2 regions of the Kitasatospora sp. NPDC058162 genome follow, and region 2 is predicted to be linked to the other one. Evidence: riboswitches for the same ligand, from Rfam matches in the RefSeq annotation. Region 2 holds a riboswitch; the other holds the start of a gene.

Region 1 (7,045 bases), on a different contig from region 2:
TTGCCGGGGGTGTTGGAGCGGGTGGGGGCGCCCGGGGGGACGTGGGTGGAGGACAAGGGGCGCTCGGTGGCCGTGCACACCCGGCGGACGGCGGAGCCGGATCGGGTGTTGGAGCTGTTGCGCGGGCCGGTGGGGGAGTTGGCGGCGGAGCACGGGCTGGTGGTGGAGCCCGGGAGGCTGGTGCTGGAGCTGCGGCCGCCGGGGGTGGACAAGGGGGCGGCGCTGACGGGGTTCCTGCGGGAGCGCGGGGCGCGGGCCGTGCTGTACGCGGGGGACGACCTGGGGGACGTCGCGGCCTTCGCGGCGGTCGAGAAGCTGCGGGGCGAGGGGCTCGCGGGCGTGCTCGTGTGCAGCGGCGCGGTGGGGGACGCGCCGGTGCGGGAGCTGGCCGAGCGGGCGGATCTGGTGGTCGACGGGCCCGAGGGTGTGGTGGAGCTGTTGGGGGATCTGGGGGAGGTCCTTACAGGGCGTTGAGCTGGTCGAGGAACCACTGCTGCGGGGGGAGGGCGGTGGCCGCGGCGGCGAGGCGCTTGGTGCGGTCGGCGCGTTCCCCGGGGCTCATGGTGAGGCCGGTGTGCAGGGCTTCGGCGGTGGCGATGACGTCGTACGGGTTGACGGTGAGGGCGTCGTCGCCGAGTTCGGTGTGGGCGCCGGCCTCGCGGGAGAGGACGAGGGCGCAGCCGTGGTCGGAGACCACCGGGACCTCCTTGGCGACCAGGTTCATGCCGTCCCGGATCGGGTTGACGAGGGCCACGTCGGCGAGGCGGTAGGCGGCGAGGCTGCGCGGGAAGTCGTCGTTGACGTGCAGGATCAGGGGCTGCCAGGTGGGGGTGGCGAATTCGGCGTTGATGGCGGCTGCGAGGTCCTGTACGGCGGCGGTGTAGGCGCGGTATTCGGCGAGGTCGGTGCGGGACGGGTAGGCGAAGGCGATGTGGACCACCCGGTCGTGCCACTCGGGGCGGGTGCGGAGCAGGTGCCGGTAGGCCTGGAGGCCGCGGACGATGTTCTTGCTCAGCTCGGTGCGGTCGACCCGGACGATGGTGCGGCGGTCGCCGACGGCGGTCCTGAGGGCGGCGAGGCGTTCGTCGACGTCGGGGCGGTGGGCGCGTTCGCGCAGGAAGTCGGCGTCGGCCCCGAGGGCGTGGACGCCGAGGTGGGTGGTGCGGCCGTTGAGGGTGACGGTGAGGTTCTCGGGGTCGAAGGTGGCGCCGAGGAGGTCTTCGCAGCAGGCGGCGAAGGCGCGGGCCCAGCGTTCGGTGAGGAAGCCGGCCCGGTCGGCGCCGAGGATGCCGGTCAGGACGGCCCGGGCGACGTCGTCGGGGAGCAGCCGGTAGTACTCGGGCGGGGCCCACGGGGTGTGGGAGAAGTGGCCGATCCGTAGGTCGGGGCGGGCCGCGCGGAGCAGGGCCGGGGTGAGGGACAGGTGGTAGTCCTGGACCAGGACGGCGGCTTCCGGGGCGGCTTCGGCGGCCAGGGCGGCCGAGAAGGCGGCGTTGTAGGCCTGGTAGGCGGCCCATTCGGTGCGGAAGTCGGCGTCGAAGGAGGGCGCGGTGGGGGTCGCGTAGAGCAGGTGGTGGATGAACCAGAGGGTGGAGTTGGCGACGCCGTTGTAGGCGCGGGCGAAGGTCTCCGGGTCGATGTCGAGCATCCGTACGGCCTGGCCGCCGACCTCGTGCCCGGCGAGGTCGAGGCGGCCGTCGGGGGCTTCCCGGGCGGCTCTGCGGTCGGCGTCGCCCAGTGCGGCGCAGACCCAGACGGCGGTGGGGTCGTCGATCGCGGACAGGCCGGAGACCAGGCCTCCGCCGCCGCGGCGCAGGGTCAGCGTGCCGTCGTCGGCGGTGCTGAAGGACACCGGTCCCCGGTTGGAGGCCACCAGGACGGGGGCGGTTCCGGTCGCACTCGAACGTTCGGTCGTGAGATCGCCCATGGTTGGGATGTTGCCGGGGGGTCGGGGCGGCAAACCCGTCAATGACGGGTGGAGTATTCGGGGACGGTGTGCATCGGGGGGCGTTCCAGGGCCGTCACGGGGTGGGTGTGGGCGGTGAAGATGGGGGTTCCGCCGGCCGGGGTGCGGGTGAACTGGGTGAGGTGGGGGTGGACGAGGTCGGCGGAGGCCTTGAGGCGGTGGGTGCGGTCGAGGCGTTCGAGGGCGGTGCGGTAGATGGTGGCGGCCATCCGGCCGAGGGCTTGGCCGTCCTGGTGGCGGTGGTGCCGGACGCCGACGTCGACCTGGGCCAGGGCGTCCAGGCCGACCTGTTCGAGGGCGTCGACGAGCAGGCCGAGTTCGACGCCGTAGCCGGTGGGGAAGGGCAGCCGTTCGAGCAGTGAGCGGCGGGCCGCGTACTCGCCGCCGAGGGGCTGGACGAAGCCGGCGAGTTCCGGCCAGTGGAGGTTGAGCAGGGGGCGGGCGACGAGTTCGGTGACCCGGCCGCCGCCGGCCGGGACGATCGCGCCGCTCTCCGTCTCCAGGGGGCGGTCGTACATGGCCTTGACCAGGTGGATGTCGGGTTCGGTGAGCAGCGGGCCGACGATGCCGGAGACGAAGGCCGGGTCGAACTCGCGCAGGTCGGCGTCGACGAAGCAGACGATGTCGCCGTGGGTGACCAGCAGGGAGCGCCAGAGCACCTCGCCCTTGCCGGGGACGGCGGGCAGCCGGGGGAGGATCCGGTCGCGGTGTTCCACCCGGGCGCCGGCCTCGGCGGCGACGGCGGCGGTGGCGTCGGTGGAGCCGGAGTCGACCACGACGAGTTCGTCGACGAGCGGGATCCGGTCCATGAGCTCGCGCCGGACGGTGCGGACGATGTCGCCGACGGTGGCCTCCTCGTCGAGGGCGGGGAGGACCACGCTGACCGTCTGGTGGGTGCGCCGCTTGGCGGCGAGGAGGGCGTCGACCGGCCGTTCGGCCGCGCTCCACGAGCGGCGGCGGAGCCAGGACGCCGCCTGCGGGAGAAGTGCGGGGGTCGGTTCGGCGGGCACGGTGACTCTCCTCGGCGGGATCGGTGGAACGGGCCATCTCGCTTGGCGGACGGTCCCTTTCGGGGTGGACGCCTTCGGATACAGTCTTCGTACAGCGGTCGGACCTTTGCACGCCGGGGTCGCCGCTGAACCATAACTTCACATGCTCATCCAGAGGGACTGAGGGAACGGCCCGTTGACGTCCCGGCAACCTTCTCGCGCGGCTGTCGTCGACAGGCCCCGGCGGGACAGGTGCCAATTCCGGCCTGTGGCGCGACCGCGCCGCGGGGAAGATGAGGAGAGAGGCCTCGCCATCATGGCTATCGACACCGCCGCACCCTCCCCCAGCCTTCGGCCGGGGGTACCCCCAACGGTCGACCTCGGCCCCGCCGCCGCCCTGTCCTGTCGGGAGTGCGGAACCCGCTTCCCGCTCGGCCCCAGCTTCGCCTGCCTGGAGTGCTTCGGGCCGCTGGAGATCGCCTACGAGTTCGGCAGCGAGCGCGCCGAGGAGCTGCGCAAGCGGATCGAGTCCGGTCCGGCGTCCATCTGGCGGTACGCGCCGCTGCTGCCGGTGCCGACCGACGTCGCGTCCAAGCCGAACCTCAACCCCGGGTGGACCCCGCTGGTGAAGGCGGACAACCTGGGCCGTGAGCTCGGGTTCACCGCGCAGCTGCACGTCAAGGACGACTCGGGCAACCCGACGCACTCGTTCAAGGACCGGGTGGTGGCCTGCGCGATCGAGGCGGCCCGGGCGTTCGGGTACACCACGTTGTCCTGCTCCTCGACCGGCAACCTGGCCGGTGCGGTGGGTGCGGCGGCGGCCCGGGCCGGGTTCCGCTCCTGCGTGTTCATCCCGCACGACCTGGAGCAGGGCAAGGTCGTGATGGCCGGGGTGTACGGCGGCGAGCTGGTCGGCATCGAGGGCAACTACGACGACGTGAACCGGTTCTGCTCGGAGCTGATCGGGGACCCGGCCGGCGAGGGCTGGGGCTTCGTCAACGTCAACCTGCGGCCGTACTACGGCGAGGGCTCCAAGACGCTGGCGTACGAGATCTGCGAGCAGCTCGGCTGGCGGCTGCCGGAGCAGATCGTCATTCCGATCGCCTCGGGCTCGCAGCTGACGAAGATCGACAAGGGGCTGCAGGAGCTGATCAAGCTGGGTCTGGTGGAGGACCGGCCGTACCGGATCTTCGGCGCCCAGGCGGAGGGCTGCTCGCCGGTGTCGGCGGCGTTCAAGGCCGGCCGTGACGTGATCAAGCCGGTCAAGCCGGACACCATCGCCAAGTCGCTGGCGATCGGCAACCCGGCGGACGGCCCGTACGTGCTGGACATCGCCCGCCGGACGGGCGGCGCGGTGGAGGACGTGACGGACGCGGAGGTCGTGGCGGCGATCCGGCTGCTGGCCCGGACCGAGGGGATCTTCGCGGAGACCGCGGGCGGGGTGACCGTCGGCGTGCTGAAGAAGCTGGTCGAGACCGGTCAGCTGGACCCGTCCAAGGAGACCGTCGCGATCAACACCGGGGACGGCCTCAAGACGCTGGACGCCGTCTCCGAGGCGGGCATGACCGCCGTCATCCGCCCGACGCTGGACTCCTTCCACGCCGCCGGCCTCGCGTCCGCCTGAACCACCCACCCCCGCTAGGAGAGCCATGAGCGCCAACGTCCGCATCCCCACCATCCTGCGCACCTACACCGGCGGCGCGGCCGAGGTGACCGCCGAGGGGGCCACCCTGGCCGAGGTGATCGCCGACCTGGAGCAGAACCACGCCGGCATCGCGGCCCGCATCCTGGACGACACCGGCAAGCTGCGCCGCTTCGTCAACGTGTACGTGAACGACGACGACGTGCGGTTCGCCGAGGGCCTGGAGACCGAGATCAAGGACGGCGCCGGCGTTTCGATCATTCCGGCGGTGGCCGGCGGCTGCTGAACCGTCCGGTCCGCTTCCCGGCCGCCCGCACGTACGGAGACTGGAATTCCGTACGTGCGGGCGGCCGCTTGCATTTCGGCGGGAATATTTCCCGGTCAAGTCGGAGTAGAGTGTGGCTCTGCTGGGAACAGGGTTCCCCTTCCGGCGCACGGGGTGCTTCACCGGAGGTCGTCCGGCTGCTGGGACCGGTTGCGGGCCGGGGCCGTGAAACATGTCAGGCAGATGTCAGAATTCCTGCGGGCATTTGGGTAATTCGTCCGCTATGCCCCGCGCGGAATGCCGAGTTTCTTCCGGTTTGTTCGCTCTTGTCTCTTGACGGGCCTATGGAATTCCCGGCGGTTGACCCTGTTGCAGAGGGCGTCGGTCCGGATACATTCAGCGGCGGTCGACGTAATCAACCGCTCACGGAAGCCGTCCGGCGCCCCCGTTGCGGCGGATTGCGGCGTGCACGGCTGCGCTCAGGGGGGGTTCCCCGGGCCGGCCTTCAAAACCAGACCCGGGCCCGCGACCTGCGGGACCGTGAAGGGCCAGCACAGCACTAGGGGAGTTCGGAATGGCTCAGGGCACCGTCAAGTGGTTCAACGCGGAGAAGGGCTACGGCTTCATCGCGGTCGACGGTGGTGCGGACGTCTTCGTCCACTACAGCGCGATCCAGATGGACGGCTACCGCACCCTCGAGGAGGGCCAGCGGGTCGAGTTCGAGATCTCCCAGGGACAGAAGGGCCCGCAGGCGGACATGGTCCGCGCGGCGGTCTGACCCCTTCCGAACCCAGGAGCTCGGCGCGGCCCACGGCTGGTGACCACTCGCTTCTCGACGGGCCCGTACGACACGCGTCGTACGGGCCCGTCGGCGTTCCCGGGGCGGGCCGGGCGGGGGCGGACGGCGGCTCGCGGGTTGGCTATTGGGCTTGCACTCGACCACCCGGAGTGCTAATCATTGGCGTTAGCACTCACAGTGTGAGAGTGACAGCGGACCGGGTCGGTGAGGCCCCCGGGAGCGGCAGGGGAATGGACCTCCGCACACCAGGGCCGTCCGTCGCGGGCACCCCTTGGTCCGAGCAGTCGACCGTGTCCCGGAGGACCACTTCTGATGGCCAAGATCATCGCCTTTGATGAGGAAGCTCGCCGCGGCCTTGAGCGTGGCATGAACCAGCTCGCCGACGCAGTGAAGGTCACGCTCGGCCCCAAGGGCCGCAACGTCGTGCTGGAGAAGAAGTGGGGCGCCCCCACGATCACCAACGACGGTGTCTCCATCGCCAAGGAGATCGAGCTCGAGGACCCGTACGAGAAGATCGGTGCGGAGCTCGTCAAGGAGGTCGCCAAGAAGACGGACGACGTCGCGGGTGACGGCACCACCACCGCCACCGTGCTCGCCCAGGCCCTGGTTCGCGAGGGTCTGCGCAACGTCGCCGCCGGCGCCAACCCGATGGCCCTGAAGCGCGGCATCGAGAAGGCCGTCGCCGCCGTCTCGGACCAGCTGCTGGCCCAGGCCAAGGACGTGGAGACCAAGGAGCAGATCGCCTCCACCGCCTCCATCTCCGCCGCTGACACCCAGATCGGCGAGCTCATCGCCGAGGCCATGGACAAGGTCGGCAAGGAAGGCGTCATCACCGTCGAGGAGAGCAACACCTTCGGTCTGGAGCTCGAGCTCACCGAGGGCATGCGCTTCGACAAGGGCTACATCTCCGCCTACTTCGCCACCGACCTGGAGCGCATGGAGGCGACGTTCGAGGACCCGTACATCCTCATCGCCAACTCCAAGATCGGCTCGGTCAAGGACCTGCTCCCGCTGCTGGAGAAGGTCATGCAGAGCGGCAAGCCGCTCGTCATCATCGCCGAGGACGTCGAGGGCGAGGCCCTGTCGACCCTGGTCGTGAACAAGATCCGCGGCACCTTCAAGTCCGTCGCCGTCAAGGCCCCGGGCTTCGGCGACCGCCGCAAGGCCATGCTCGGCGACATCGCCATCCTCACCGGTGGCACCGTGATCTCCGAGGAGGTCGGCCTCAAGCTGGAGAACGCCGGCATCGACCTGCTGGGCACCGCCCGCAAGGTGGTCATCACCAAGGACGAGACCACCATCGTCGACGGTGGCGGCGACAGCGACCAGGTCGCCGGTCGCGTGAACCAGATCCGTGCCGAGATCGAGAACAGCGACTCGGACT
Region 2 (7,045 bases):
CGACTCTCCGATCCGGATCGCCTCCTCGTCCCGGCCGAGCGCCACCAGGCTCTGCACCTGGCTGCTGGGCACGCAGCCCGCGCAATCGGAGAGGGCGTCCCTGCGGGTGAGCGCCATCTCCTCGTAGTAGGCCTGGGCCCGCTCGACCTCGCCGGTGAACTGCGCCGCCTCGCCGCGGTTCTGGAGGACCGCGTGCATGCTGTGACCGCCCCGGCGGTAGCGCCGCTCCATGTCCTCCAGCAGGTCCGTCCCCCGCTGCAGCGGGATCTCCGGGTACTGGTAGACGCTGTAGGCCATCCACTTGAACTGCCACAACAGGGTGTGCTCGTGTCCGGAGCCGAAGCGGTGCGGTTCCCGGTCGTAGGCCGCCAGGCACCAGGAGAAGGTGAGGAAGGCCTTCTCCGGTGCCCAGCTGTGCTGGAACACCGAGGTCGCCGACATCCGCACGTCGAAGGCGAACTCGACCAGCCCGAGCGCGTCGGCGTGGCGGATCACCTCCTCCAGGACGGCGAACTTCGCCGCACCGGTGGGCATCCCGCGCGTACTGGCGTAGAGCTGCCGGAGCTCCTGCTCGGTACGGCTCATCGCACACCTCCGGCGACGGCCCGGCCGATCAGGCCGAGGAAGGACTGGTTGAGGGCCGCGGTGTCGGCCGGGCGCAGCGGGTGGTGGCCGAGCAGCAGCGCCTGGGCGTACAGGCCCTCCAGGCACATGGTCCGGAGTTCCGGGTCGGCCAGCGCGAGGACCTGGCGGGCGAGCGGGTTGCGGTGGTTGAGCACCAGCCGGGGCCGGGGCGGGGTGTCGGCCTGGAAGCTGCCGAGGATCGCCGCCCAGGTCTCGTCCACCTGCTCCCGGGCGCCCTGGACGTCCAGGTGGAAGGCGGTGTCCTCGTCCAGGAGGTAGAGCGAGGGCAGTCCGGACGGTTCGAAGGAGCGGACCAGCAGGTCGCAGCCGAGCCGGTCGAGCACCCGGTCGGCCACGGCCAGGAACGGGGCGATCGCCTGTTCCTCGGCCGCGTCGAGGCGCTGGAGGTGGGTGGTGAGGTCGGCGGCGCGGAGCTGCTCGACCTCCAGGGCGCGGTCCACCGTCGCGAGCCGGTCGATCAGTTCGGCGTCGTACACGTAGCCGGCGTTGACGACCGCCAAGCCCTGCGCGGCGGCCACCGGCGCCAGCTGCCGGAACTCGTCCAGCAGCGGGGTGAAGCGCAGCAGGCCGTAGCGGTCGGCGAACTCGGCGAGGGTCAGCGGGCCGACGTTGGTCTCCATCGGCCAGAACTCGGCGACCAGGCGCAGCATGTCGTCGTCGTGCAGGGCGAGCGCCTTGACGCCCAGGTGGTGGACGCGCAGGAAGGAGCGCAGCCGGGCGGGCTCCTGACGGCTCAACCGCACCAGCCAACCGCGCAGTTGGTCGCCCAAGGCGTCCCGGGTCGCTTCCAGCAGGGAGTCCTCGTAGAGCGCCTCGCGGCTGGCGGTGGGCCGCAGCTCCGAGGTGTCGACGACGCAGCGCACGAAGAAGGCCCACTCCGGCAGCAGGCGTTCGGCGCCCTCGGCGAGCAGCATCTGCTTGAGGTACACCCGGTGCGCGGCCGGGACGGCCGGGTTGGCCGGCATCGGCAGGACGAAGGCCACCCCGCGCAGGCCCGCCTCGGCGGTGGCCACGTCGATCACGTCGAAGGGCGCGAAGCCGAAGACCTCCTCGCAGTACGCCTCCAGGCGGGCGCGGCGGGCCGGTTCGCCCTCGCCCTCGGGGCGGTCCCAGGGCGCGGGGCCGCCGGTGACCGGGGTGCCGTCCACCGTGACCGGGTGCGGCAGCCGGGCTCCGTAGTGGCTGACCAGTTCGGTCACGGCCCGGCGGGTGAGCAGGTGCTCGCAGCCGGGGCGGGGGCGCAGGGTGACCGTGGTCCCGGTCTCCTCGCGCTGTCCGTCGGCGGGCGCGAGCTCGACGGAGTAGGCGCCGTCCGAGAAGCCGTGCCACCGCACCGTGGGCTCGCCGGCCCGGCGGGTGGTGACCTCGATGGCGTCGGAGACCATGAAGCAGGACAGCAGGCCGATGCCGAACTGGCCCATGAACTCGTGCCGGGCGAAACCCAGGTCGTCGCGCTTCGAGCTGCGCCCGATCGTCGCCAGCAACTCGTGCACCTGCGCCTCGGCGAGGCCGATGCCGTTGTCGCTGATGCTCAGTGAGCCGTCGCCGGTGGTGTCGCTGGAGGCGATCGCGATCCGGGCCTCCCGCGACGCCGCGGCGGCGTCGCCCGGGTGCCGGGCCGTGATCGCGTCCACGGCGTTCTGCAGCAGCTCGCGGACGTACACCTGCGGGCTGGTGTAGAGGTGGTGGCTCAGGAGGTCGACGATCCCGCGCAGGTCGACGCGAAAGGTTTGGCTCAACGGACTCTCTCTCAGGTCGTGTCGGGAGCACCCTAGAACGGGGGTACGACAGGGCAAACCGAATATCCGGGCGATGGGCGCCCGGACGGTCGATCGCCCGGGGGACAACCGGGACGTGGGAGCAAAGCCGCAGGTCAGGGCCGGTAGGGCGAGGGATGGTACGGACTGGGTAAGGAGCGCGCGCGGATGGTTGGCGCGCCCCCTGGGGCTGGCTAGACTCGCGCGGCCGACCGAACGTCAACTCCCGTTCGGCACCGGGACAGCACAGCACCACCATCCAGCACACCAGGCACCTCCCGCTGACGACCATGGGGGTCTCCATGCAGTTCCGCACCAGAGCGTCGCTCGCCACCGCGACCGCGGCGCTCCTCCTCGCCGCCGTCGCGGGCGGCACCCCGGCCGGCGCGGCCACGCCCGGCACGACCGCGAGCGGCGCGAACCCGACCGACACGACCGCGACCGGCGCGGGCACGCCCGACGCCCCGCTCGCCGTGATCTCGCCCGGCGACCCGTACGCCGCCTGCGACCTCTCCGCGGACGGCGACGGCACCAACTACCCGTCCGCGGAGGACGAACCGTACGCCGCCGCCAACCCGCTCGCACCGGCGAACACCATCACCATCTACCAGCAGGACCGCTGGTCCAACGGCGGCGCCCGCGGCCTGAGCTCCAGCTACACCACGGACGGCGTGCACTTCACCCAGACCGCCCTGCCGTTCACCCACTGCGCCCCGGGCGGGCTGGCCTACCAGCGGGCCTCCGACGGCTGGGTGAGCTTCGGCCCCGACGGCACCGCCTACGCCAGCGCCCTGGTCTTCGACGCCACCACGCCCCGCAGCGCGGTGGCCGCCGCCACCTCGACCGACGGCGGGCGCAGCTGGCAGCACGTCACCGAGCTGATCGGCGACAACGACCCGGCGATCACCGACGACAAGAACGCCGTCACCGCCGACCCGGTCCACCCGGGCACGGCCTACCAGGTCTGGGACCGGGTGGACCAGGCCGCCGGCCCGACGCCGGTCTTCGACGGGCCGGGCTACCTCTCCGTCACCCGCGACCACGGCCGCACCTGGTCCCCGGCGAAGCCCTTCGTGATCACCGCCACGACGCCGAACACCCAGACCATCGGCAACCAGATCGTGGTCGACCCCCGCACCGACACGCTGTACGACTTCTTCGACTGGATCACCTTCACCGACGCGACCGCCACCACGGTCAGCGATGTGCACTTCGGCATGGTCAGCTCCACCGACCAGGGCCGCACCTGGAGCCAGCCGGTCCGGGTCGCCGCCGACACCTCCGTCCCCGAGGTCCACCCGAACGCGCCCACCGACGCCACCAAGTCCCTCCGGGCCGGCGCCGGCCTGCCCAGCGTGGCCATCGACCCGCAGACCGGCGAGCTCTACCTCGCCTACGAGGGCTCGGAGTCCACCGGCGGCCGGTACGACGCGATCCAGCTGGTGCACTCCACGGACGGCGGCCGGACCTGGAGCGCCCCCACCCGGATCAACCAGGCCCCGGGCGCGCCGGCCTTCACCCCGTCCATCACCGTGACGGCCGACGGCACCGTCGCCGTCAGCTACTACGACCTGCGCTACCTCACCCCGGGCGACACCACCACGCTGCCCACCGCCGCCTGGCTGCTCAGCTTCCCGCGCGGCGGCGAGAACAGCCCGGTCGAGCGGCAGATCTCGCCGGTCTTCGACTGGCTCAAGGCGCCCTTCGCCGGGGGACACTTCCTCGGCGACTACGAGGCCCTGATCACCGACGGCCACCGGATCCGCCCGGTGCTGGTGACCGCCGGCGCCGACCCGCTGAACTCCACCGACGTCTACAGCGGCCGCTTCCGGCCCGACACCCTGCGCAGCCCGGCCGCGGGCGCGCCGACCGACCAGGCGGCGCGCACCGGGGCGCCCGCCGCCGGCCCGCGCGCCGTCCAGCACCTGCGGCGCTGAGCCGGTCCGGCCACCGGCACGGAGGTGCCGGTGGCCGCCCGGGCCCTGGTCAGCGGCTCGGCCAGGGCCCGCACATCGCTCTTGAGTGCGCAGTTCGTCCGTCAGGGCATGCGCAGCGCCTCGGTGAGGTGGCCGGCCGCCTCGATGACGGCCTGCGAGAGGCGGGCACCGGGGTGCCGGGTGAGCCGTTCGATCGGCCCCGAGACCGCGACCGCCGCCACCACCCGCCCGGACGGGCCGCGCACGGGCGCGGAGACGGAGGCGACGCCGGGCTCGCGTTCGCCGATCGACTGGGCCCACCCCCGGCGCCGCACACCGCTGAGCGCGGTGGCGGTGAACCGGGCGCCCTGGAGCCCGCGGTGCAGCCGCTCGGGCTCCTCCCAGGCCAGCAGGACCTGGGCGGCCGAGCCGACCTTCATCGGCAGGGCCAGGCCGACCGGAACGGTGTCCCGCAAGCCGAACAGCCGCTCGGCGGCCGCGACGCAGATCCGGACCTCGCCCTGCCGCCGGTACAGCTGGGCGGTCTCGCCGGTGACGTCGCGCAGGTGGGTCAAGACCGTACCGGCGGCGGCCAGCAGGCGGTCCTCACCGGCGGCGGACGAGAGCTCGGCGAGCCGCGGGCCGAGGACGAACCGGCCCTGGAGGTCCCGGCCGAGCAGCCGGTGGTGTTCCAGTGCGACGGCGATCCGGTGGGCGGTCGGCCGGGCCAGGCCGGTGGCGTCGACCAGCCCGGCCAAGGTGGCCGGGCCGGCCTCCAGGGTGCCGAGGATCGAGGTGATCTTGTCGAGCACGCCGACGCCGCTCGTGTTCTCCATGGACGGGTACTCCAGTCTCAGATCCCGTGAGCGACGGGTGGGTTCGGCTCACGGGCGCTCCGGTGGGGGTGGGAGCGGGGTGGTCAGCGGGGACAGGCCTGCGGGAACAGCAGATTGCCTGCGCCGAGCACGAGACGGGTACGCGAAAGGGCCGGGGCGGGAAGCGCCCGGGCGAAGGACAGCACAGAGAGCACCGTGTCTCCTCATCTTCCCCGCGCCACGTTGGCGACAGGCCGGAGTTGGCACTGACCCCGAACGGCACGGCGCGTACTTCGGACGCCGGGTCGAACGGGGAGTTGCCGGGGCTTCGTAGGGCCGGTCCCTCCACCCCTCTGGATGATTCGCGAAGAACCATACAAGATTTCCCGGGCACCCCGCCAAACCTTTTCCCGATCCCCACGCCCGGGGCCGCTGCGACGGGCCCTCCGCCCACGGTCAGGGCGCCCCCGACCCTCTCCGCCGGCCCCTACCGGTTCCCGGTCACCACGGTCGGGCGGGGCGCGGAAGAATGGGGCGGGTGACCAGCACTCAGCCGATTCCCCGGGGCCTCACCGCCCTCATCCCCGATGCCCGCACCCAGGCCACGCCCGGTGAGCGAGCCGCCTCCCAACTCCTCCACCTGCGCGAGGCGACCGTGCCCGTACCGGTCCTCGCCGCGGCCGCCGAGCTGATCACCCCGCAGCTGAAGGACCCCGACCCGGCCACCCGCGCGGCCGCCACCGCCGTTCACACCCGCCTGCTCGCGGCCATCGAGGACGCCACCCCCGGGCGGTAGCCGACACCCTCCCCCGGTGGGGAGCGGCGGGCTGCCGACTGCGCCGCTTGACCCTCCTTCGTCAATACGCTGAACGGGAACTTCACCTGGTGGGGTGGTTAGGTTTCACTTTTCCGTAGGTAGTCGAACCGACCCTTCCTCACCCGGCTGGTACGAATGCGGAGCGACAGGAAATCCGGTACGGGCGGGGGAGTTGGCAGCGATGAAGGCGAACGCGGAGAGCAGCACGGTGGCCGTGGCCGGGGTGGAGTTCGGCTGGGGCAGTTCGGGGAAGTTGAGCGCGGTCCTGTCCGCGCTCCGGGCCCGCGGCGGCGAACGGCTGAGATTCATCGGACTGGCCTCCGGGCTGGGCAGACCGGTGCTCGCCGAGCAGCCGGTGAAGCGCTGGTTCGACCTGCCGGAGGAGCGGTCGAACCGGGAGTTGAGCCGGATCGTCCAGGCGCAGCGGGTGCGGGCGGCGCTCGTGGTGCTGGACGGCGCGCTGGCGAACGCGCTGCGGGCCTGCGGGGTGCCGGTGGTGTTCGTGGACAGCCTGCCGTTCCTCTGGACGGACGGCGACCGGCCCGACCTCCCGCTGGACGCCGAGGTGTACTGCGCCCAGCGGTGCGTGGAGCTGCCGCCGGAGGGCGCCCGAGTGCTGGCCGACGCACGTCAGCTCCGCTGGGTGGACGCCGTGATCGACGACGGCGGCGTCGTCCGCAGCAGCACCCCCACGCCCCACCCCCGGCGCGCGCTGCTCAACCTCGGCGGACTGCGCGGGCCCCACCTCACGGACTGGGCGAGCTATCCGCAACTCGTCCTGCCCGCCGCGCTGGAGGCGCTCACCGCGAGCGGGGTCACCGAGGTGCACATCGCGGGCAACCTGCCCGCCTGGCTGGCCGCCCAGCTGGTGGACTCCTGCGCCCATCCGCCCATCACCGCCGTCGGCGCCCTCCCCCACAAGGAGTTCCTGCGCCGCCTCGCCGAGTGCGACGTGCTGCTCACCTCCCCCGGGCTGACCACCCTCCTGGAGGCCGGGCGACTCGGCACCCCCACGCTCTGCCTGCCGCCGCAGAACCTCAGCCAGATCTTCAGCGGCCGCTTCCACAGCCAGGCGCTCGGCGCCGACGTCCGCCT

What was found. A riboswitch is a leader RNA that binds a small molecule or an ion and turns the genes downstream of it on or off. The one in region 2 is predicted to bind S-adenosylmethionine.
Region 1: it holds a riboswitch for S-adenosylmethionine, as region 2 does, so the genes downstream of both, thrC (threonine synthase) here and ACFVXG_RS00595 (IclR family transcriptional regulator) in region 2, are expected to answer to the same signal.

Annotation. Positions count from the first base shown of each region.
Region 1 covers NZ_JBHVUS010000003.1:508,069-515,113, reverse strand. Annotated here, with positions in the region: gene otsB (trehalose-phosphatase) at 1-474, shown strand, start outside; gene ACFVXG_RS08810 (trehalose-6-phosphate synthase) at 461-1,927, opposite strand; gene ACFVXG_RS08805 (glucosyl-3-phosphoglycerate synthase) at 1,966-2,976, opposite strand; SAM riboswitch class I at 3,120-3,255, shown strand; gene thrC (threonine synthase) at 3,272-4,579, shown strand; gene ACFVXG_RS08795 (ubiquitin-like small modifier protein 1) at 4,605-4,883, shown strand; gene ACFVXG_RS08790 (cold-shock protein) at 5,437-5,640, shown strand; gene groL (chaperonin GroEL) at 5,974-7,045, shown strand, end outside.
Region 2 covers NZ_JBHVUS010000001.1:148,894-155,938, forward strand. Annotated here, with positions in the region: gene ACFVXG_RS00580 (hypothetical protein) at 1-585, opposite strand, end outside; gene ACFVXG_RS00585 (HSP90 family protein) at 582-2,384, opposite strand; gene ACFVXG_RS00590 (neuraminidase (sialidase)) at 2,705-4,339, shown strand; gene ACFVXG_RS00595 (IclR family transcriptional regulator) at 4,441-5,154, opposite strand; SAM riboswitch class I at 5,355-5,497, opposite strand; gene ACFVXG_RS00600 (hypothetical protein) at 5,672-5,929, shown strand; gene ACFVXG_RS00605 (hydroxymethylcytosylglucuronate/cytosylglucuronate synthase) at 6,132-7,045, shown strand, end outside.